3 regions of the Mesorhizobium sp. BR1-1-4 genome follow, and region 3 is predicted to be linked to each of the others. Evidence: predicted binding sites of a transcription regulator. Region 3 holds the regulator's gene; each other region holds the start of a gene.

Region 1 (6,771 bases), on a different contig from region 3:
CGGTGCACATGCCGATCGACGTGCAGGATCTCGATTGCGATTTCTTCGTCTTCACCGGCCACAAGGTCTACGGTCCCTCGGGCATCGGTGTGCTCTACGGCAAGAAGGATAGTCTCGCCGGCATGCGGCCCTTCATGGGCGGCGGCGAGATGATCGAGGAGGTGACGGAAGACATCGTCACCTACAACGAGCCGCCGCATCGCTTCGAGGCCGGCACGCCGCCGATCGTCCAGGCGATCGGACTGGGCGCCGCGCTCGACTACATGGACTCTGTCGGCCGCGAGCGCATCGCCGCGCATGAGGAAGACTTGAAGACCTACGCCCACGAGCGCCTGCGCGCCATCAACTCGCTGCGCATCTTCGGCGATGCGCCCGGCAAGGGCGCCATCATCTCCTTCGAGCTGCAAGGCATTCATGCCCATGACGTGTCGATGGTGATAGACAGGCAAGGCGTGGCGGTCCGTGCCGGCACCCATTGCGCCCAGCCGCTGTTGAAACGTTTCGGCGTAACCTCCACATGCAGGGCATCGTTCGGCATGTATAATACCAGGGCCGAAGTCGACGCTTTGGCCGAGGCGCTTGAAAAAGCGCGCAAATTCTTCGGATGACGATTTTTTTCGGGTGACGACCATGGATGATGTGAGCACCACCACCGAAGCTACGCCGGAAGCCGCCGGCAACAGCGTCGTTTCCGCCTCGGCAATTCCCGCTGATGAGCTGGCGCGGTTGACCGACGACATCGTCTCGGCGCTGAAGACGGTCTACGACCCGGAAATCCCGGCCGACATCTACGAGCTTGGCCTCGTCTACAAGATCGACGTCGAGGACGACCGCTCGGTCAAGATCGACATGACGCTGACCGCGCCTGGCTGCCCGGTGGCCGGCGAAATGCCCGGCTGGGTTGAAAATGCCGTCGGCGCGGTCGAGGGCGTCTCCGGCGTCGAGGTCAACATGACTTTCGATCCGCCCTGGACGCCCGACCGCATGTCCGAAGAGGCGCAGGTGGCGGTGGGCTGGTACTAGCGCCGCACCTGGCACACTTGCGCCGGTGGTAAAACTTCACCATTTTAGGTGAGGAATCATTCGGCAGGCCTTGAACCTGCATGGAATGGAGAAGGAAAAACATGGGACGCTTTGCCGTCATCACGATGACCGAAAAGGCCGCCGACCGGGTGCGCGAGATCGTCGCCACGCGCGAAAACGCGCATGGCATCCGCCTGGGCATCAAGAAGGGCGGCTGCGCCGGCATGGAATACACGGTCGATCTGGTGACCGAGCCCAACACCAAGGACGACCATATCGAGCGCGATGGCGCGCATGTCTATGTCGCTCCGGAAGCCGCCCTGTTTCTGTTCGGCACCGAGATGGATTTCGAGCAGACGACGCTGCGCACCGGTTTCACCTTCCACAACCCGAACCAGAGTTCGGCCTGCGGCTGCGGCGAATCGGTCGAACTGAAGCCGGCCGATCTCAAGGCGCTGGCCGAGGCGCGCGCCACGGCCTGATCTTCCTTCGCCCCGTAAACGGGGCGAAGAAAGCTACTCCACCCACATACCCGTCCGCTTGTGCCAGTCCGCGATCGATTCCTCGGGATAGACGTCGAACGTCTTGTCGCCTTTGCCGATCTCAGGCTCGACCCAGTTCGCCTTGTATTTCAGCATCAGATGCACTTTTTCGGGTGGTTTCGGCAGGTCGCTGTCGATCGCTGAGGCGAAGGGATGCACTAGCTCCGGCCAGGTTGGGTCGTAGAGCCAGAGCGCCGACCCGCATTTGCGGCAAAAATTGCGCTCCCCGGTCGAGATCTCGCAGTGGGGATGCTCGTCATCCTCGATCTCGGCGCGATAGACGCCGAGATTGCTCTTGCCCCTGATGTTCAGCGTCTCGTAGGCGGCGCCGAGATTGATGGCGAAACCGCCGCCGCCCTGCTGCTTACGGCAGATCGAGCAGTAGCACAGCATGAACGGCACGGGCGTGTGGCTTTCCACCTCGAAACGCACGGCGTTGCAGCGACAGGACCCCTTGAGCAGCACAGGCATGGCTAAAACTCCGACAGGATAGCCACAACCTGTCAGCATGATTTTGGTTGCGGCGATGACAAGGCCAAATGCCGGTGACATGATCGCGGCATGGACAATGAGCGCATCGCGGAACTGTTCGAGGGCCTCGGTCCGGTCAGCATCCGAAAATTATTCGGCGGCAAAGGCATCTATTTCGATGGCGTCATCGTCGCCATCGTGCTGCGCGGCGAATTGCTGCTGAAAGCCGACGCGCAGAGCGCATCGGAGTTCGAAGCCGCGGGCTGCCGGCAGTGGACCTACACCGGCTCTCGCCACGGCAAGCTTGTCGCCATGCCCTATTGGAGCATTCCCGACAGCGCTTTCGACGATCCCGACGAAATGACGGTGTGGGCGCGACGCGCCTACGAAGCTGGGCGGCGGGCGGGGAAGTAGGCTCCCGCCAGCGCGAGGCCACCCCTCATCCGGCCGCTTCGCGGCCGCCTTCTCCCCGGCGGGGAGAAGAGGTTTGCGTTGAGGCCGCAAGTTCCTCTCCCCTCGGGGAGAGGTCGGATTGCCCCGAATTGCTCTTTGCAATTCGGTCTTGGCAATCCGGGTGAGGGGGACTTTCTTGGCAGTCCCTACAGCGCCTTGGCGATCTCAGCCGCCAGCCTTGCATTGTTCTCGACCAGCGCGATGTTGGTCTTCAGGCTGCGGCCGCCGGTGAGTTCGAGGATTTTTCCCAGCAGGAACGGCGTCACGGCCTTGCCGGTGACGTTGAGGGCTTCGGCCGCCTTTTGCGCGGCTTCGATGTAGCCCGCCATTTCTTCAGCGGGGATTTCGTGGGATTCCGGCACGGGATTGGCAATCAGCATGCCGCCGCCCAAGCCCAGAGCCAGGCGTGTCCGGTAGAAATGCGCGATATCTTCCGGTCCGTGCAAGGTCAATGGCGCCCGGAACGGTGACTGCCGCGACCAGAAGGCCGGCATCGTCTCGCAGCCATGGCCGACCACGGGCACGCCGCGCGTCTCCAGCACTTCCAGCGTCTTTTCGATGTCGAGGATCGCCTTGGCGCCGGCCGAGACGACGATCACCGGTGTACGCGCCAATTCATCGAGGTCGGCCGAGATGTCGAAGCTCTTTTCCGCCCCCTTGTGCACGCCGCCAATGCCGCCGGTGGCGAACACCTTTATCCCGACCATGTCAGCCGCGATCATGGTGGCGGCGACCGTGGTGCCACCGGTGCGGCCCTGCGCGACGGCGAAGGCGAGATCGGCGCGCGACAGCTTCATGGCGTCACCGGTCATCGCCAGCGATTCGCGTTCGCCGTCCGAAAGCCCGATCTTGATGCGGCCGTTGACCACCGCGATGGTTGCCGGCACGGCGCCGCCGTCAGCGATGATCTTTTCGACGTTGGCCGCCATGGCGCCATTGTCGGGATAGGGCATGCCATGGGTGATGATGGTGCTTTCGAGCGCCACCACCGGGCGCCCGGCGGCCAGGGCCTGCGCCACCGGTGCGTGGATATCGATGAAGGGGCGGGCGGTCTCTGGCGTCATCTCTGATCTCCAATCCGGAGTGCGGCGCATCCATCAGGAAAGCGTAGCTTCACCGCGTTATGAACTTGCCGGGTCTCATGCCACTTCCCTGGCATCCGGCACAAGGGCCAGCGCTTCCGCGAAGCTCGCCGCGGTGAATTCGGGCACCGCGTCGGCGCTTTCGATGGCCAGCGTTGCCGCGGCGACGCCCTCGCGCACGGCGTGGCGCAGCGGCTGGCCCCGCAGCAGTGCTGCGACCGTCGCACCTGCCAGCGCGTCGCCGGCGCCGGTGACATCGGCGACTTTTCTGGGGGCAGGCGGCAGGATCGAAAAGGCGCCTGTCTCATCGAAACCCAGCACAGGGCCGCTGCCGGCCGTGACCACGCCGCTGGCAAGGCCGCTGCACCGCAACCCGTCGACCATTTCCCGCTCGGCGGCCGCTGCATTGACACCGGCCAGCACGACGGCCTCTCGCCGGTTCATGAAGAGCTGGGCCAGCCCGCCGAGAACCGGTATCAGCCGCGTTACCTTCGCCGGCGAAATCGCGATGGCGAAAACCGGTTTACCGGCGGCGAGTGACAGCAGCCGCTCCAGGGCGGCCGACGGCAGATTGGCGTCGCACAGTATGGCATCGGCGGCGGCCACCTCCTGGCGTATCTTGGAACGCCTGATCTGCTTGGGAAAAGCCAGGTCGTACAGTGCCATGTCGGCAAAGCCGACGATCAATTCGCCCTCGCGATCGATCAATGCCGTGTAGCTCGGCGTGGTACGGTCGAGGAACACCGCCGAAAGATCGGCGATGCCTGCCTCGGCGATGGCCCGTGAAACCGTATCGGCCGACGCATCGCCGCCCCGCATCGACACCAGGGAGGCCGACACGCCGCGCCGCACCATGCTGCGCAACGCATTGAAGACGCCCCCGCCGACATCCTCGCGCATCGTGCCGGGATTGGAGGCTGCCGGCACATAGGGACCGTACACCTGGCCACGCCGGTCGATATGGGCGCCGCCCACGGCCAGGATCTTCGGGGATTCCACCATGGTGGCGATATGACCTTTGTTGTTGCGGCCGCACAAGCGCTAGAGTGCGCGACAGAGCTTCGCATGCTGGTCGGCGATTCGGTCGGGCGATACGATCGAGCCGTCTGGCCCAATGCGGAGCCCGTTCGTGCCAGGGTTTGCGAGACAAAAAAAGAACAAACCGCGATATCCTTTGTTTTTCAGTTGGTTGTCACCCCTTGCCAAATGAGAACAAAAAAGGTACAAAATGGCAGGGATCACGGATTGTCCGGCCTTCATTGACGACCAAGGGGTGATGTATCATGGCTCAGAATTCTTTGCGGCTGGTAGAGGATAAGGCAGTGGACAAATCAAAGGCTCTGGATGCGGCGCTGTCGCAAATCGAGCGGGCTTTCGGCAAGGGCTCGATCATGCGGCTCGGCGCCAACGAGCAGGTCGTCGAGATCGAAACGGTGCCGACCGGCTCGCTCGGCCTCGACATCGCGCTCGGCGTCGGTGGCTTGCCGCGCGGCCGTATCATCGAGATTTACGGGCCGGAAAGCTCCGGCAAGACGACCCTGGCCCTGCACACCGTGGCTGAAGCCCAGAAGAAGGGCGGCATCTGCGCCTTCGTCGATGCCGAGCACGCGCTCGATCCGGTCTACGCCCGCAAGCTCGGCGTCGATCTTGAGAACCTGCTGATCTCGCAGCCCGACACCGGCGAGCAGGCGCTGGAGATTTGCGACACGCTGGTGCGTTCCGGCGCCATCGACGTGCTGGTGGTCGATTCGGTGGCGGCGCTGACGCCGCGTGCCGAGATCGAGGGCGAGATGGGCGATTCGCTGCCGGGTCTGCAGGCCCGCCTGATGAGCCAGGCGCTGCGCAAGCTGACCGCGTCGATCTCGCGCTCCAACACCATGGTCATCTTCATCAACCAGATCCGCATGAAGATCGGCGTCATGTTCGGTTCGCCCGAAACCACGACCGGCGGCAACGCGCTGAAATTCTACGCTTCGGTTCGCCTCGACATCCGCCGTATCGGCTCGGTCAAGGATCGTGACGAGGTCGTCGGCAACCAAACCCGCGTCAAGGTGGTCAAGAACAAGTTGGCGCCGCCCTTCAAGGTGGTCGAGTTCGACATCATGTATGGCGAGGGCGTCTCCAAGACCGGCGAACTGGTCGACCTCGGCGTCAAGGCCGGCGTGGTCGAGAAATCGGGCGCCTGGTTCTCCTATAATTCGCAGCGTCTCGGCCAGGGCCGCGAGAATGCGAAACTGTTCCTGCGCGACAATCCCGATACCGCGCGCGAGATCGAGCTAGCGCTCAGGCAGAATGCCGGATTGATCGCCGAAAAGTTCCTCGAAAATGGTGGCTCCGAGGGCAATGGCGAAGACGGTTTTGAGGACGAAGCCGGCGCGATGTAGGCAACGGTCAGAATTTGGCCATAAATCCAGACTATTAGTCAATGCTTAAGTAACAGAGTTCTGTAGTACCGCGTTCCAAACCGCCGGCCTTCGCGCCGGCGGTTTTCGTTTGGGCGGCCCCGCAAGTGCCGGTGCAAAGCGCGAATTGGCCCAATTCCGTGTTTCTGGACAGGGTCAAGAGCTACGGCTAAAAGGCCAGCTCCATCTTCTAGAAAATATAGAGCCATCTCCCGCCGGTCCGGCCGGCGGCTCTCTTGAAAAGGCAGTATCCATGAGTGGCGTCAACGAGATCCGGTCGACCTTTCTCGACTATTTCCGCAAGGAAGGCCACGAGGTCGTGGCCTCGAGCCCGCTCGTGCCGCGCAACGATCCGACATTGATGTTCACCAATGCCGGCATGGTGCAGTTCAAGAATGTCTTCACCGGTTTGGAGAAGCGGCCCTATTCGCGCGCCACCACAGCCCAGAAAAGCGTCCGCGCCGGCGGCAAGCACAACGATCTCGACAATGTCGGCTATACCGCGCGCCACCTGACCTTTTTCGAGATGCTCGGCAATTTCTCCTTCGGTGACTATTTCAAGGAGCGCGCCATCGAGCTTGCCTGGAACCTCATCATCAGGGAGTTCGGGCTGAAGAAGGACAAGCTGCTGGTCACTGTCTATCACACAGACGACGAGGCGGCTGGCTTCTGGAAGAAGATCGCCGGTTTCTCCGACGATCGCATCATCCGCATCCCGACCTCGGACAATTTCTGGGCGATGGGCGACACCGGTCCTTGCGGACCATGCTCGGAAATCTTCATCGATCGTGGCGAGCA
Region 2 (6,771 bases), on a different contig from region 3:
GAGGCACTCGTTGGCGGCAAGGCCAGCAAGGCCGAGATCGCGGCCGCGGTCAAATCCGTGGCCCGGTGAGGAGCGCATCATGGACGCTACATCTCTCGCAACGCTCTGGGCCACGATTGCCCTGATCATCTTCCTGGCCATCGCCATCTACATCAAGGTGCCCGGCATGATCGCCAAGGCGCTCGACGCCCGCGCCGCCAGGATCAGCAGTGAGCTCGACGAGGCCCGCAAGCTGCGCGACGAAGCCCAGCAACTGCTCGGCCAATACAAGAAGAAGCGCAAGGAAGCCGAGCAGGAGGCCGCCGACATTGTAGCGGCCGCCAAGCGTGAGGCCGAACTGCTGGCTGCCGACGCCCACAAGAAGACCGAGGACTACGTTGCCAGGCGCACCGCGCTTGCCGAGCAGAAGATCGGCCAAGCCGAGCGTGACGCGGTTGCCGAAGTGCGCGCCAGCGCCGTCGATATAGCCGTCGAGGCGGCACGCGCATTGCTCGCCGCCAAGGTTGACGCCAAGGCCGGAGCCGACCTGTTCAGGTCCGCGCTGCAGGATGTGAAGGCCAAGCTGAACTGAGCGTTCTTCAGTCGCTGACACGAAGCCGCCCGGGCAACCTGGCGGCTTTTTTGTTTGGGAGAAAGCGGCGCGTCAAAGCGGCCAATCTCCGCCCTCGTGGGGAAGATGGAATTGCCACTGCCGTCGCCCTACTCCAGCCCGGCCAAGCTCTCTTCCTCAACCACTTCAGTCCCGCCCAGCCGGAACGGCGCAAACGAGGTGCGATGCAGCCGAGCCACTGGCCCATGCGCCTCGATCGCCGTGCGGTGCCGGACCGTGGCGTAGCCCATATGCACTTCGAAGCCGTAGCGGCCGTGATGATTGCCGCAGCCGCGCATCATGCGGTCGCGCATGACCTTGGCGACGATCGAGGCTGCGGCGATCGATTGGGAGCGCTGGTCGCCCTTGATCAGCGCGCGCCCCTCGCAGGGCAATCCCGGCGGCACGTCGCGCCCATCCGCGAGCGCGAGCTTAGCCTGCACCGGCAGCCCGACCAGTGCGCGGCGCATCGCTTCGAGGCTCGCCTTGAGGATGTTGGTGCCATCGATGCCCTCGGCGCTGATCGACGCCATCGATACGCCGAGAGCGGAGCCGATGATGTGCAGGAACAGCGCTTCGCGCTGCAGGTGGCTAAGCCGCTTGGAATCGTCGAGACCCTCGGGAATATTGGCGGGGTCGAGCACCACTGCCGCCGCGACCACGGGACCCGCGAGCGGGCCGCGACCGGCTTCGTCCATCCCCGCGACCGGCCACAAACCATCGGCCATCGCCTTCGTCTCGAAGGAGAAATCGGGTTTCTCGACGATTTCGAAGAGAGGCGGAGAATCAGAACGCGCGCGAGCCATGTTGCGGCGAGGTTCGCATCGGCTCCGATTCTCCGCAAGTCCCTCCGGGTCGGGTGGGGCGCCGGACCGGGAGGGCACCGTCTGCAGGCCGGGGCAGGCCGGACGGGATTTCTTTGCCACGGCGGCAATGAACAGCCGAGGCGATTTTCGGTTCAGAGCAGCATCAACTGCTCCTGGTCCTTGCCGGCAGCGACGAACTGGTCGGTCCGCAGTGTACGCCGCTCGGCATTGAGGCCGAGCCGCTTGGCGGTGATTTCGAAGCGCCGGCCGATCTGCCAGGCATAGGGCCCGGCGCCCTTCATGCGCTTGCCCCATTCCGAATCGTAGTCCTTGCCGTCGCGCATCGAACGGACCAGCGACATGACGTGGCGGTAGCGGTCGGGATAGTGGCGCAGCAGCCAATCCTTGAAGATCGGGCTGACCTCCAGCGGCAGGCGCAGCACCACATAGCCGGCTTCGCGCGCCCCGGCATGGTGCGCCGAGTCGAGGATGCGTTCCATCTCCTGGTCGGTCAGGCCCGGAATGATCGGCGCCACCATCACCGAAGCGGGGATACCGGCATCCGAAAGCTGCCTGATCGCCTCCAGCCGCTTGGTCGGCGTCGATGCCCGAGGTTCCATCGTCCTGGCCAGCATGCGGTCAAGCGTCGTCACCGACAGCGCCACCTTGGCCAAGCCCCGCTCCGCCATGCGCGACAGAATGTCGATGTCGCGCACGACCAGGGCTGACTTGGTGACGATGCCGACCGGGTGGCCGCGCGCCTCCAGCACTTCGAGGATTTCGCGCATGATCCGGTACTGCTTCTCGATCGGCTGGTAGGGATCGGTGTTGGTGCCGATGGCGATGGTGCGCGGCTGGTAGCCATCCTTTGACAATTCCTTGTCGAGCAGGCGTGCCGCGTCGGGCTTGGCGAACAGCTTGGATTCGAAGTCCAGGCCCGGCGACAGGCCCATGAACGAGTGTGTCGGCCGCGCGAAGCAATAGACGCAACCGTGCTCGCAGCCGCGATAGGGATTGATCGACCGGTCGAAGGAGATGTCGGGCGATTCGTTGCGGGTGATGATGGTGCGCGGCTTTTCCACCTGCACCTCGGTCTTAAAGGGAGGAAGTTCCTCCAGCGAACTCCAGCCGTCGTCGAAGACATGCCGGCTGACAGGTTCGAACCGGCCGGACGGATTGATGCCTGCCGACCGGCCGCGGTTGCGGTCCGGACGGACCCGCATGCCGCTCTGCTCGATCATTGCATTGGCCATTTCGGCTCGTCCTGCTCCGAAGGCTGCAATGTCGGCTCGCATGATCGGTTCCATCTTCGCCCGCTCCCATGGACTGTCCATGTTGTGTCGAATCGCTCTGTTCATGAAATTATTCCTATTTTATCGATGAGAACAAATCAAGAACTTTCTATGGTGCGCTGCAAAAACTGGCGCCGACCAACGCTTTCCGCTATTCGGCTAATCATGCTCAGTGTTCTGATTGAAACGCACAATGACGAGGAGGGGCTCGCCCGTACGCTGGCGACGCTGATTGGCGGCGCGGTCGAGGGCGTGGTGCGTGAGGTTGTCGTCTGCGACACGGGCTCCAGTGACCAGACCCATCGCGTCGCCGAGCATGCCGGCTGCCACTATGTGGGGAGCGGGGGCATCGCCGCCGGCATCCGCCAGGCCAAGGGTGACTGGCTGCTGTTTCTCGAACCGGGTGCGAGGCTGGTGGAGGGCTGGATCGACGCCGTCGTCGCCCATACGGCCAGGCAGACAATAGCGGCCCGGTTCTCGCGGGCGCGGGGCAGCCGTCCACCGTTCCTGGCCCGGGTCTTTTCGGCAAACCGCGCGCTCGCCGACGGACTGGTGATCAGCAAGCGACAGGCGGCATCGCTGTCCAAGAATGCCGGCAGCGCCGAGGCCTTAGCGCGCGGGCTGGCGACCAGACGGCTCGACGCCGAAATCTGGCCAGCGCAGCCGAAGCAGCAGCACCGCTCTGGGGGGTGATTTTTGCAACGGCTCTGCGTGGCGTTGCTTACGACGCCGATTTGCCGCGCCGCAGATGTTCGTCCAGGCGCGGCATGATCTCGACGAAGTTACAGGGCATGTGCCGGTAATCGAGCTGTGGCTCGAGGATGCCGTCCCAGGCGTCCTTGCAGGCGCCGGGCGATCCCGGCAGCACGAAGACGAAGGTGGCGTTGACGACACCGCCGGTCGCCCGGCTCTGGATAGTCGAGGTGCCGATCTTGTCATAGGAAATGCGGTGGAACACTTCCGAAAATCCGTCCATGCGCTTTTCGAAGATCGGCTCCAGCGCCTCGGGCGTCACATCGCGTCCGGTAAAACCGGTACCGCCAGTGGTGATCACGACGTCGATGGCCTTGTCCCGCGACCACGCCAGAACGGCGTCGCGGATTTTTTCGCGGTCGTCGGTGACGATATCGCGGGCGGCCAGGATGTGGCCGGCCTTGGTAATGCGATCGGCCAGTGTCTGGCCAGATTTGTCGTCGGCCAGGCTGCGTGTGTCGGAAACAGTCAGCACCGCGATGCGCACCGGAATGAAGGCACGGCTCTCGTCAATTCTGGCCATCTCGCCCAGCCTCCGACGCCATGCTGCGCGTTGCCGCGACGAACCAGTCGGGCTGGCGGTCGCGGATCTCGGCCGCCGCGCGCTTGGCGACATTGCCGGTCTCGAACAGGCCGAAGCACGTCGCGCCCGATCCGGACATTCGTGAAAAGCCCGATCCGGCCTTATCAAGCCATGAAAGCGCCCTGCCTATGGCGGGCTGCATCGCAAGGGCTGGCCGCTCAAGATCGTTGCGGGTGATTTCCAGCCAGTTGCGCAGGCTGTGAAAATCGATGCTGCGCGGCAGCGGCGGCAGCGGCTCATTATCGCGACGGGAGAGTGCGGCGAAGATTTCCGTCGTCGAGACCGGCACGCCCGGGTTGACCAGCACGAGACCCAGTGCTGAAAAATCCGGCACCATCGACAGTTCCTCACCGATGCCGCGCGCGACCAGCGGCTTTGCCGCCAGGCACATCGGCACATCGGCGCCAAGCGAAAGACCGATCCGCGCCAGTTCGGCGCTATCGAGCTCCAGCCCCCAGCTCTCGGTCAGCCCGCGCAGCACGGCCGCCGCGTCGCTCGACCCTCCGCCCACGCCGGATGCGACCGGAAGGTTCTTTTCGAGCCTGATGCTTACCGGCGGCGTGCTCCGAACGCCGGCGGCCTGCCGCAGGGCGTCGCGGCCCTTCAGCACAAGATTGCCGCCATCGAGCGGTACGTCCGCCGCATAGCGGCCGGACACGCTGAACTCATCGGCGTCGGCCGGCGCGATCTCGATCCTGTCGCCAAAGCGCGTGAACACAGCCAGGCTTTCGATGAGATGATAGCCGTCGGCGCGCCTGCCGGTGACGTGCAAAGCTAGGTTTATCTTGGCGGGTGCGGCCCATGTCCGGACACGCTGACCCGATTCCGCAGTCTCGATTGCGAGTGAAATGAGGGTCAGTCCTTGGCCAGCCGGTATTCGCCGGTCTGCGGATCCTTGACCAGCGTTCCCATCGCGCCGTTGGCCGCCTGTTTTTCGGTGCGCCGCACCTTGGCCGTCACGCGTTCAGCCTCGCGCACGAAGGTGCGGTAACCGAAATAGGCGGCGACGCCGACGACGGCGAAAAAAATGAGCTGCGGCATGTCAAACTCCTACCACGCTGGGCCGGTAAGACCGGCCGGTCGGGTCTTTCGGGCAACCATGCTAGACGCTTTCATGGCTTTTTCAAAGCCCGAAGCGCGCCCACGATGCGCGCTCTTCCGCCGCATTGATGACGCCGCTGGCGGCAGCCGCCGCGATATCGGGCGCCGAAAAGCCCTTGCTCGAGCCGAACAGGCCAAAGCGGCCGAACAAACCGCGCGGCGCCGCCACCAGCCTGAGCTGGGTCTTCGGCCCGAAGCGGGTCTTCAGCACCGTGCGCATGTCGCCCAGCGCATCGACGAGGCCGAGCTCCAGGCCTCGCTTGCCGGTCCAGAAAAGCCCGGTGAACAGGTCCGGATCGTCCGCCAGCTTCGTACCGCGGCGCTCCTTGACCAGATCGATGAAGGTCTCGTGCACTTCGAGCTGCAGCACCTTGAGCCGCTCGACGTCTTCCTTCTTCTCGGGCTTGAACGGATCGAGCACCGCCTTGTTCTGGCCGGCGGTGTGGACACGGCGCTCGACGCCGATCTTCTTCATCAGTTCCGGGAAACCGAACGAGGCCGACACCACGCCGATCGAGCCGACGATGGAGGAGGGATCGGCGAAGATCTCATCGCCGGCGACCGCGATCATGTAGCCGCCGGACGCCGCGACATCCTCGACGAAGACCAGAACCTTTTTATTCTTCTCGACCGCAAGGTCGCGGATGCGCTTGAAGATCAGCCGTGACTGCACCGGCGAGCCGCCCGGCGAATTGATCGAGATCGCGACCGCCGGCGCCTCGAAGGAAAACGCCTTTTCGATCAGTCCGGCGGTGGAAGCAAGCGACAGGCTCGGCCGGAACTGGCCTCCGCCGGCCATGATGGTGCCGTGCAGTCGGATGACCGGAACGGTGACGACGGAGGAGCGCCAGGACTTCGGCAGCAGGCGGTTGAAAAGACGTTTCACGATGGCGTGGTCTCCGGCGATGGGTTGCAGGCATGTAGGGATTTCCCGGCCAACGGCAATGTGTAGGCCGCCAACAGCTCAGTCTCCGAACAGCGAGGCGAGCCCGTTGGTGATCATTTCGCTGCGCTCGTCGGGGCCGTTGCCCGATCGCGCGTGAAGCATCAGGGGCGGACGGATGGCGAGCTTTCCTCGTGCCCCAAGTGCCGCCCGCACGATAATGCGGATTGCGGCCGCGTCCGGGCGAGGGTGCACGGCGAGCATCTCGGCTTCGCCGAAGCGGCCTGAAATCGCGTCGAGAATGGCGCCGAGCTGCTCGGGCCGGGCGATGACGGCAAGTCCGCCGCGCGGCCTGACAACCGCCGCCGCACTGCGGATCCAGCTTTCGAACAGCCCGTCCTCCATGACGTGCGCTTCCTTTCTTAGCGGCTCGGGTGTGGCGCGGTCCCGTGCGGCGTTGAAAGGCGGGTTCATGATGACGAAGTCGAAATCATTGTCGGCAAGGCCGGTGGCGGCCCGGGCGCGGCCCGACACGGTGACATCGGCGACGAGCACGGCAGCGCGATCGCTGAGGTGCGCGTTGCCCGGATGGGCAAGCGTGGCTGCCGCGAAGGCCGCCATCTCAGGCGCGCGTTCGACCAGCACAGCCTGGGCACCCGGACAGCGCGACAGCACCGCAAGACCGGCAGCACCGGCGCCGGCCCCGAAATCGGCGAGCCGTCCGCCAAACGAGGACGGTACGGATGCGGCCAGCATCATTGCAT
Region 3 (6,771 bases):
CCATCAGCGCACCGCTTGACGCCGAAAAAGCGCTGGCCAGCCCGACACCGCCTATGGTCGCGGCCCAGACATTGATGCCTTGCGCCTCGGCCATGTCAGGATTGGCGCCCACGGCGCGCACGGCAGTCCCCTTCTCGGTCCTGAAGAACATGTAGAGCAGCATGAAGGCGGCAAGCGCGAGGAGACCCGCGACGACGATCTTGCTGGCGGGGAAACCCGGCCGCGCGAACGGCACCCAGTCGAACACCGAGGGCGAACCGAAGACGGACAGGTTGGACTTGCCCATAATGCGAAGGTTGATGCTGTAGAGCATCGTCATCATCAGGATGCCCGCAAGCAGCGTGTGGATGCGGAAGCGCAGATGGATGAAGGCGGTGCAGCAGCCCGCCGCGAAGCCAGCGACAAGGGCGGCAGCAACGCCCATCAGCGGCGATGCGCCGGCGGCAAGGAGAACGCCGCAGACGCAGCCGCCCAGCGGAAAAGCGCCTTCGCTGGTGAGATCGGGAAAATTCAGCATGCGAAACGGGATCATGATCCCGAGCACGACAAAGGCCAGGATCAGGCTTTGCGCCAGGGTGACCGGCATGATCGCGACGAAGCTGGTGAGAACGTTCCCAACAAAACCCATGATGATCAGCTCGCCAGCAACATGCGATCGGTCTTGACGGAGAAATGGCCGATCAGATCGATAACCGTGACCCTCGCCTTCTCCCGCCCGGCGACTTCCAGGAGCACCCGGCCCGCATCGAGCATGATCACCCGGCTGCCATAATCGACGGCGTGTTGCATGTTGTGGGTCACCATCAAAGTCGTCAGTTTCAGCGCGTTGACGGCGCGCACGGTCGCTTGCATGACGATTTCGGCCGTGCGCGGGTCGAGGGCCGCGGTGTGCTCATCGAGCAGCAGCAAGTCCGGCGATCCGCCGACCGCCATGATCAGCGACAAGGATTGCCGCTGCCCGCCGGAGAGCAGGTCGACGCGCGTGTCGAGACGATTTTCCAGACCGAGACCCAGGATCGACAGGCGTTCCCTGTAGGATGCAAGCCGGGTGGTGTTCAGCCCCGGGCGCAAGGTGCGCTTTTGGCAGCGCAAATCGGCCAGCAGCATGTTTTCCGCAACTGTCATGCTGGCGGCGGTGCCGCGCATCGGGTCCTGGAACACGCGCGCCAGTTTCGCGGCGCGCTTGTGCACCGGCATTGCAGTCACGTCGGCGCCGTTGATCAGGATCTGGCCGGAATCGAGGATCAGGGCGCCGGAAATGGCGTTGAGCATGCTGCTCTTGCCGGCCCCGTTTGAGCCGATGACGATGCCGAACTCTCCGGTGGCCAAGGACAGGCTGAGACCGTCCAGCGCGACCTTCTCGTCGGCCTGGCCCTTGTAGAACACTTTGCGCGCGGATCGAATCTCGAGCATCGTTTCTCCCTGACCTCGGGATGATGGCGCCGACGCCGTCACCCCAGCAGTTCCGATGTTAGTCGACGATGCAGTCGCAATCGGCCATTGAAGCCGGTATCTCGATGCCGAACGCGGCCATCGCCTTGCGCGAGATCGTTGCCATGTGGTCCTTGTAGGCCGGGCGCGACGGCACGATCGTCTTGGGATCCTTGCCCTTGAGGATCTCGGCGGCGATGTTGCCGGCGTTGACGCCGACCTGGGTGTAATTGACCGCGAAGCTCGCCGGCACGGTGCCGTTGCGGACCGCGCTGTCATCGGAGTTGACGACCGGGATACCGGCCTGGCGGGCGGCTGCGGAGACAGCGGCGATCGCCGGCTGGATCAGGTTCGAGGCCGGGCCGTAGATCACGTCGGCCTTGCCGGCGAGCGAAGCGATGCGTTGCTGGATGTCGTTGACGTTGTCGATGCCGACCTCCACCACCTCGAAACCGGCGGCCGGTGCCGCCGCCTTGATCTTTTCGACCAAGGCAACGTCATTGGCCTCACCGGGATTATAAGGCACGCCGAAGCGCTTGGCGTTCGGCAGCAGCTTCTTGGTGAAGGCCATCACCGCGGCGACGTCCTGCAGATCGCTGGCGCCGGTCATGCCTTCGTCTCCGGCGTCCCATGACGGCACCAGCTTGGCCGCCACCGGATCGGTGACCGCGGCAAAAACGATCGGAATGCCGGAACCGGCGAGCGCTTTCTTGGCGATCTGCGAGACCGGCGTGGTGATGGTGTAGATCAGCTTGGGCTGCTCGGCCTGCAGCTTGGCGATCATCTGCGGCACCAGCGACGCATCGAAATTGGTGTGGCTCTCCGTGTAGACGACGTCCTTGCCCTCGACGAAGCCGTTATCCGTCAGCGCCTTCTTGAAGCCGGCTATGGCGGCGTTCAATTGCGGATGCTCGCCGAAATTGGCAATGCCGATACGGATCTGATCGGCCGCGGCACTGCCGGCACTGACCATCAATGCGCCTGCCAGGGCCAAGCCCGACAACCAAGCGGATTTCGACTTCAACATCATTTCCTCCCAGATTTGATCAGGGCCGCTTGGAAACGCGGCTACTACGGCGATCATGGTGAGTCCGCTGGTCTGTGTCAAACATTATATATAATTGTTGCTGTGACGCACTATCATATATACTTTTCGCCAGACGACGGATTGATCACCATGCTGAATGAAACGAGTTCCACAAAAACGGAAGCCGCCTATCAGCTGTTGCGGCGCGACATCCTGACCACGCGCCTCATGCCCGGCGCCCCGCTCAAACTGAGTGCGCTGCGCGGCACCTATGGCGTCGGCTGGACACCGTTGCGCGAAGCCCTGTCGCGGCTCGAGGCCGAACGCCTGGTCACCGCGATCAGCAATCGTGGTTTTGCCGTGGCTCCGGTGTCGCGGGCCGAGCTGGAGGATCTGGCACGCGCCAGGATGGTGATCGAGATACCCCTGTTCCTCGAATCGATGGAAAAAGGCGGCAGGGAGTGGGAGGATGCCGTGGTCACCGCCCACTACCGGCTCTCGCGTTGCAAGACGGCGGTCGACGATCCCTCGGACGCGGCCGTCGACAGATGGGACGAGAACCACGAGGCTTTCCATGCGGCGCTGCTGAGCGCCGCCACATGCGACTGGCTGTTGCGGTTCCGCTCGACGATCTCGGATCAGCTGCGCCGGCATCATCGCTTTCTTGGTCTGGCGCCGACACTGCGGGCCGCGGCCGGCCTCAAGGATGGCTATGAAGAGGCAATCGAAGCGCTACGCGAAGCGATTGCGATCGAACACCATACCGCGATCATGGAAGCGGCGCTCGACCGTGACGTCGAGCGGGCCAAGGCGCTGATGACGGCGCATATCGGCTACACACTGCACGTCTATGTCCACAGCGAAGACAGCGGCGCTACCAGATACGCCGCTCGCGCCGGCAGCTTGAAGGCGGGTTCGGGATAACTTCAGCGCTTCCGCGACGCCTATTCGAACGCGCTGGCCGGAGTGCGCCGAACGCCCCGATCCATGGCCGCCCGAAGCTACCAATCGTTGGCATTTTGGTTTCGTTTCGTTCCGCGAATAATGGCTCCGCGAATTATACGTCCCTCCGAGGAGAAGCCTTCCAACTAACTGATGCCAAAGCCTCGTCGGCGGATGGGCCACAGGCCATTAACCAAAACGATTTCAATGCGCCTGCCGACGGCGGAAAGGACTGGTTGCCGCCCGCCGTCGCGGGCAAAAAACTTCAGACCCCTTAACAAATTCATTAAACTTTAAACGGTTGCAGAACACAACTGGAACAGATAGTGTTTGTTCTGGGTTTGTTTTTTCGATTCTGGTTCAACCTTTCGTTCAATGTCTTGGGGGCCGCCATGCTGACACGCAAGCAACATGAACTGCTGATGTTCATCCACGAACGGCTCAAGGAAAGCGGGATACCGCCTTCCTTCGACGAGATGAAGGAAGCACTCGATCTTGCCTCCAAGTCGGGGATCCATCGCCTGATCACGGCCCTGGAGGAGCGCGGCTTCATTCGCCGGCTACCCAATCGGGCGCGCGCGCTGGAAGTGCTGCGGCTGCCGGACTCGATCGCGCCGGGCCTCAATGCGGCAAAGAAGTTCTCGCCAAGCGTCATCCAAGGCAGCCTTGGCCAAGGCAGTCTCGGACGCCAGATCAGGCCGGCCGCTGCGCCTTCGCGCCTGCCCGCGGCCGGCAACGACGACGACGCGGTTTCAGCCGTGTCCATCCCGGTCATGGGCCGTATCGCCGCCGGTGTGCCGATCGATGCCATCCAGCATCAGACGCATTCGATCTCGGTGCCGCCGGACATGATCATGGGCGGCGAGCACTATGCGTTGGAGGTCAAGGGCGACTCGATGATCGAGGCTGGTATCTTCGATGGAGACACGGTCATTATCCGCAATGCCGACACGGCAAGCCCGGGCGAAATTATCGTGGCACTGGTCGACGAAGAGGAAGCGACACTGAAGCGGTTCCGCCGCAAAGGCGCTTCGATCGCGCTCGAGGCCGCCAATCCAGCCTACGAAACGCGCATTTTCGGGCCGGACAGGGTCAAGGTACAAGGCAAGCTGGTCGGGTTGATCAGGCGCTACTGAACCGGCTTGTCATCGGGCTTGTCGGGTTTTTTGTACGGCGGCAGCCCCCTCGCCTCGCGTGAGAATTTTCGCTGTTCGTGCCAGGGCCGATATGGTCCGTCGACGGCAAATGCGATCGCGGCCCGGGTCGTGGCCGACTGGGGATTGAAGAAGACGGCAGCGCTTCCCTTGCGGGCGAGCTGCCGTTTGGTGACGACGAGAACCAGTGGATTGTGGCAGGCGTCATAGGCGGTTGCGTCATTGACGATGATCAGGTCGGCGAAAGCGCAGGCTTTCCAGGTGGTCTTGCGGTCCTCGACATAGGCAATGATCGCGCCGGAAGGGTGCCTGGCAAGGCACAGGCCTTCGCGGCAGTAGAAGGGCGATCCCGGCGGCAGGTCGGTGGGACTGGCAACATCGAATTGCCTGTCTGTCGTGTCGAACATTTCCGGTTTGACGATTGTTTCGGAGATCAGGGCGCGCTTCCAGTTGTCGGTTGCGAATTCGTTCGGCCGTTCCCGGTTGACGGCCAGTTCGCCATTGCCGATCGGCAGCGCGACCAGCCGCGCATCTTCCGAGATCAGCACATCGGGCGCGCGCGTGTGCGACACAGTCAACAGGCCGGCGAGCGCGAATGGCAGCGCCGCGAGCCGCAGCCATGTCGTCGCCATCGTCGCGATAACCAGCGCGACGGTGACCAGCAGCACGGATTGCTGCGAAATCAGCCCGACTCCATCGACCGGAGAGCGCTCCGATATCCACGCCGACACGGCGATCATTGCTGTCAGGCCCTTGCCCATGAGGTAGAGAGCCGGCCAATCCAATCCGAATGGCATCAACAGCGCGCTGGCGACGGCCAGGAACATCACGACCGATACGATAGGCATCACGGCCAGATTGGCGAACAGGCTGAGCGGCGATACCCGCTGGAAATGCCAGATGGCAAACAGTGCCGTGGCGCTGCCGGCGATAATGGACGTCATGGCCAGTCCACCTGTCGCCAGCAGGAATTTTCGCGTCAGGAACCCGGGCAGCGATCGCTTTGGCGGCGGTGGCCGCGTCTTTCCCGCACGGTGATCGGCCCAGCCGGCATAAGCGCCAACCAGGGCCGCGGTCGCGGCGAACGACATCTGAAAGCTCGGGCCGACGACCTCATGAGGCGAGACCAGGATGACGGCGATCGCCGAGATCCCCAGATTGCGCATGGTCAGCGCAGCGCGATCGAAGAAGACGGCAATCAGCATCACCGCCAGCATGATGAAGCTGCGTTCGGCGGCAACGACGACACCGGAAATGATGAGATAGGCCGCGATCGAGAACAGTGCGGCGGCGGCCGCGTATTTCTTCACCGGCCGGCGCGCGGAAAAGTCTGGAAACAGCGCGAAGGCACCACGCAGCAGACCCATGATGGTGCCGGCCACAAGCGCCATATGCAGTCCCGAAATAGAGATGATGTGATAGATGCCGGTACGCCGCATCGCTTCATTGATTTCATCGGGTATGCCGGCGCGCACGCCGACGATCAGCGCCGCCGCGATCTCGCCTTCAGCGCCGCCGACGCTGCCCCTGATGTGGTCGGCGATGGCTTCGCGGGCATTTTCGATGCCTGAAAAAAGGCGAGCCGATAGCGGCATCTCACCGTCGTCGGCGGAAACAACCGTTGGATTGCCGAGAAAGAAGCCGCTGCCGCCGATGCCGGCGAAATAGCTGTCAAAAGAGAAGTCGTAGCTGTCCGGCCGCACCGGGCCGGTCGGCGGCAACAGTTTGGCGTAGCCTGTGATGAGCGAGCCGGCGGTCATTCCCGGCGGTATCTTGCGTGCGGAAAGCCGGACCCTTTCCGGCGCATAGCGCAGTTTCGGCCGGGCGGTCGAAATCACGTCCATGGTCAGCCGGATGCGGCCGCTCTCCATCTCCTCGATCGAGACCACGCGGCCGGTCAGTTGCGTGGAGATTTCCGAACCCAGCATCCGGGTTCCGGCTCGCCATGTTTCGACCTTCGCCGCGAGCAGGCCCAGCGCGCACAACAGCACTGCCATGAGACACAGATGGGTTTTGGGCCAGGAACGCGAGACGAAGGCACAGACCGCCATCAGCACCACGACCGCGACGGGCTTTGCAAAGTCGGGCTCGGACGCCAGCGAGAAATAGGCGATCGCCCCAACGGCCAGACAGACCGGCACCAGCAGGAACGCGATGCCTCGGTCGAGTTCAAGCTCCGCCGCCCGGGTCACGCCATGGCGCAGGCGAGGCAAGGAT

The links. Region 3 encodes LexA, which represses DNA repair genes until DNA is damaged. Its sites were predicted from a motif close to TGTTCNNNNTGTGTTCNG; they were not measured.
Region 1: the regulator LexA is predicted to act here: its motif matches at 4,780-4,797, upstream of recA (recombinase RecA).
Region 2: the regulator LexA is predicted to act here: its motif matches at 2,777-2,794, upstream of LB571_RS15860 (PA0069 family radical SAM protein).

What each region holds. Positions count from the first base shown of each region.
Region 1 is NZ_JAIUIB010000004.1:417,708-424,478, forward strand. Features, by position in the region: gene LB571_RS11215 (cysteine desulfurase) at 1-608, shown strand, start outside; gene LB571_RS11220 (SUF system Fe-S cluster assembly protein) at 631-1,023, shown strand; gene sufA (Fe-S cluster assembly scaffold SufA) at 1,125-1,505, shown strand; gene LB571_RS11230 (GFA family protein) at 1,539-2,036, opposite strand; gene LB571_RS11235 (TfoX/Sxy family protein) at 2,127-2,450, shown strand; gene LB571_RS11240 (pseudouridine-5'-phosphate glycosidase) at 2,636-3,553, opposite strand; gene LB571_RS11245 (carbohydrate kinase family protein) at 3,629-4,573, opposite strand; gene recA (recombinase RecA) at 4,855-5,955, shown strand; gene alaS (alanine--tRNA ligase) at 6,227-6,771, shown strand, end outside.
Region 2 is NZ_JAIUIB010000006.1:367,983-374,753, forward strand. Features, by position in the region: gene LB571_RS15845 (F0F1 ATP synthase subunit B) at 1-69, shown strand, start outside; gene LB571_RS15850 (F0F1 ATP synthase subunit B) at 80-571, shown strand; gene LB571_RS15855 (ribonuclease HII) at 700-1,395, opposite strand; gene LB571_RS15860 (PA0069 family radical SAM protein) at 1,548-2,702, opposite strand; gene LB571_RS15865 (glycosyltransferase) at 2,853-3,380, shown strand; gene moaB (molybdenum cofactor biosynthesis protein B) at 3,409-3,963, opposite strand; gene LB571_RS15875 (4-(cytidine 5'-diphospho)-2-C-methyl-D-erythritol kinase) at 3,950-4,873, opposite strand; gene LB571_RS15880 (membrane protein) at 4,879-5,064, opposite strand; gene LB571_RS15885 (S49 family peptidase) at 5,147-6,010, opposite strand; gene LB571_RS15890 (tRNA1(Val) (adenine(37)-N6)-methyltransferase) at 6,089-6,771, opposite strand, start outside.
Region 3 is NZ_JAIUIB010000009.1:170,357-177,127, forward strand. Features, by position in the region: gene LB571_RS20690 (ABC transporter permease) at 1-628, opposite strand, end outside; gene LB571_RS20695 (ABC transporter ATP-binding protein) at 634-1,413, opposite strand; gene LB571_RS20700 (ABC transporter substrate-binding protein) at 1,472-2,458, opposite strand; gene LB571_RS20705 (GntR family transcriptional regulator) at 2,609-3,382, shown strand; gene lexA (transcriptional repressor LexA) at 3,793-4,536, shown strand; gene LB571_RS20715 (ComEC/Rec2 family competence protein) at 4,530-6,771, opposite strand, start outside.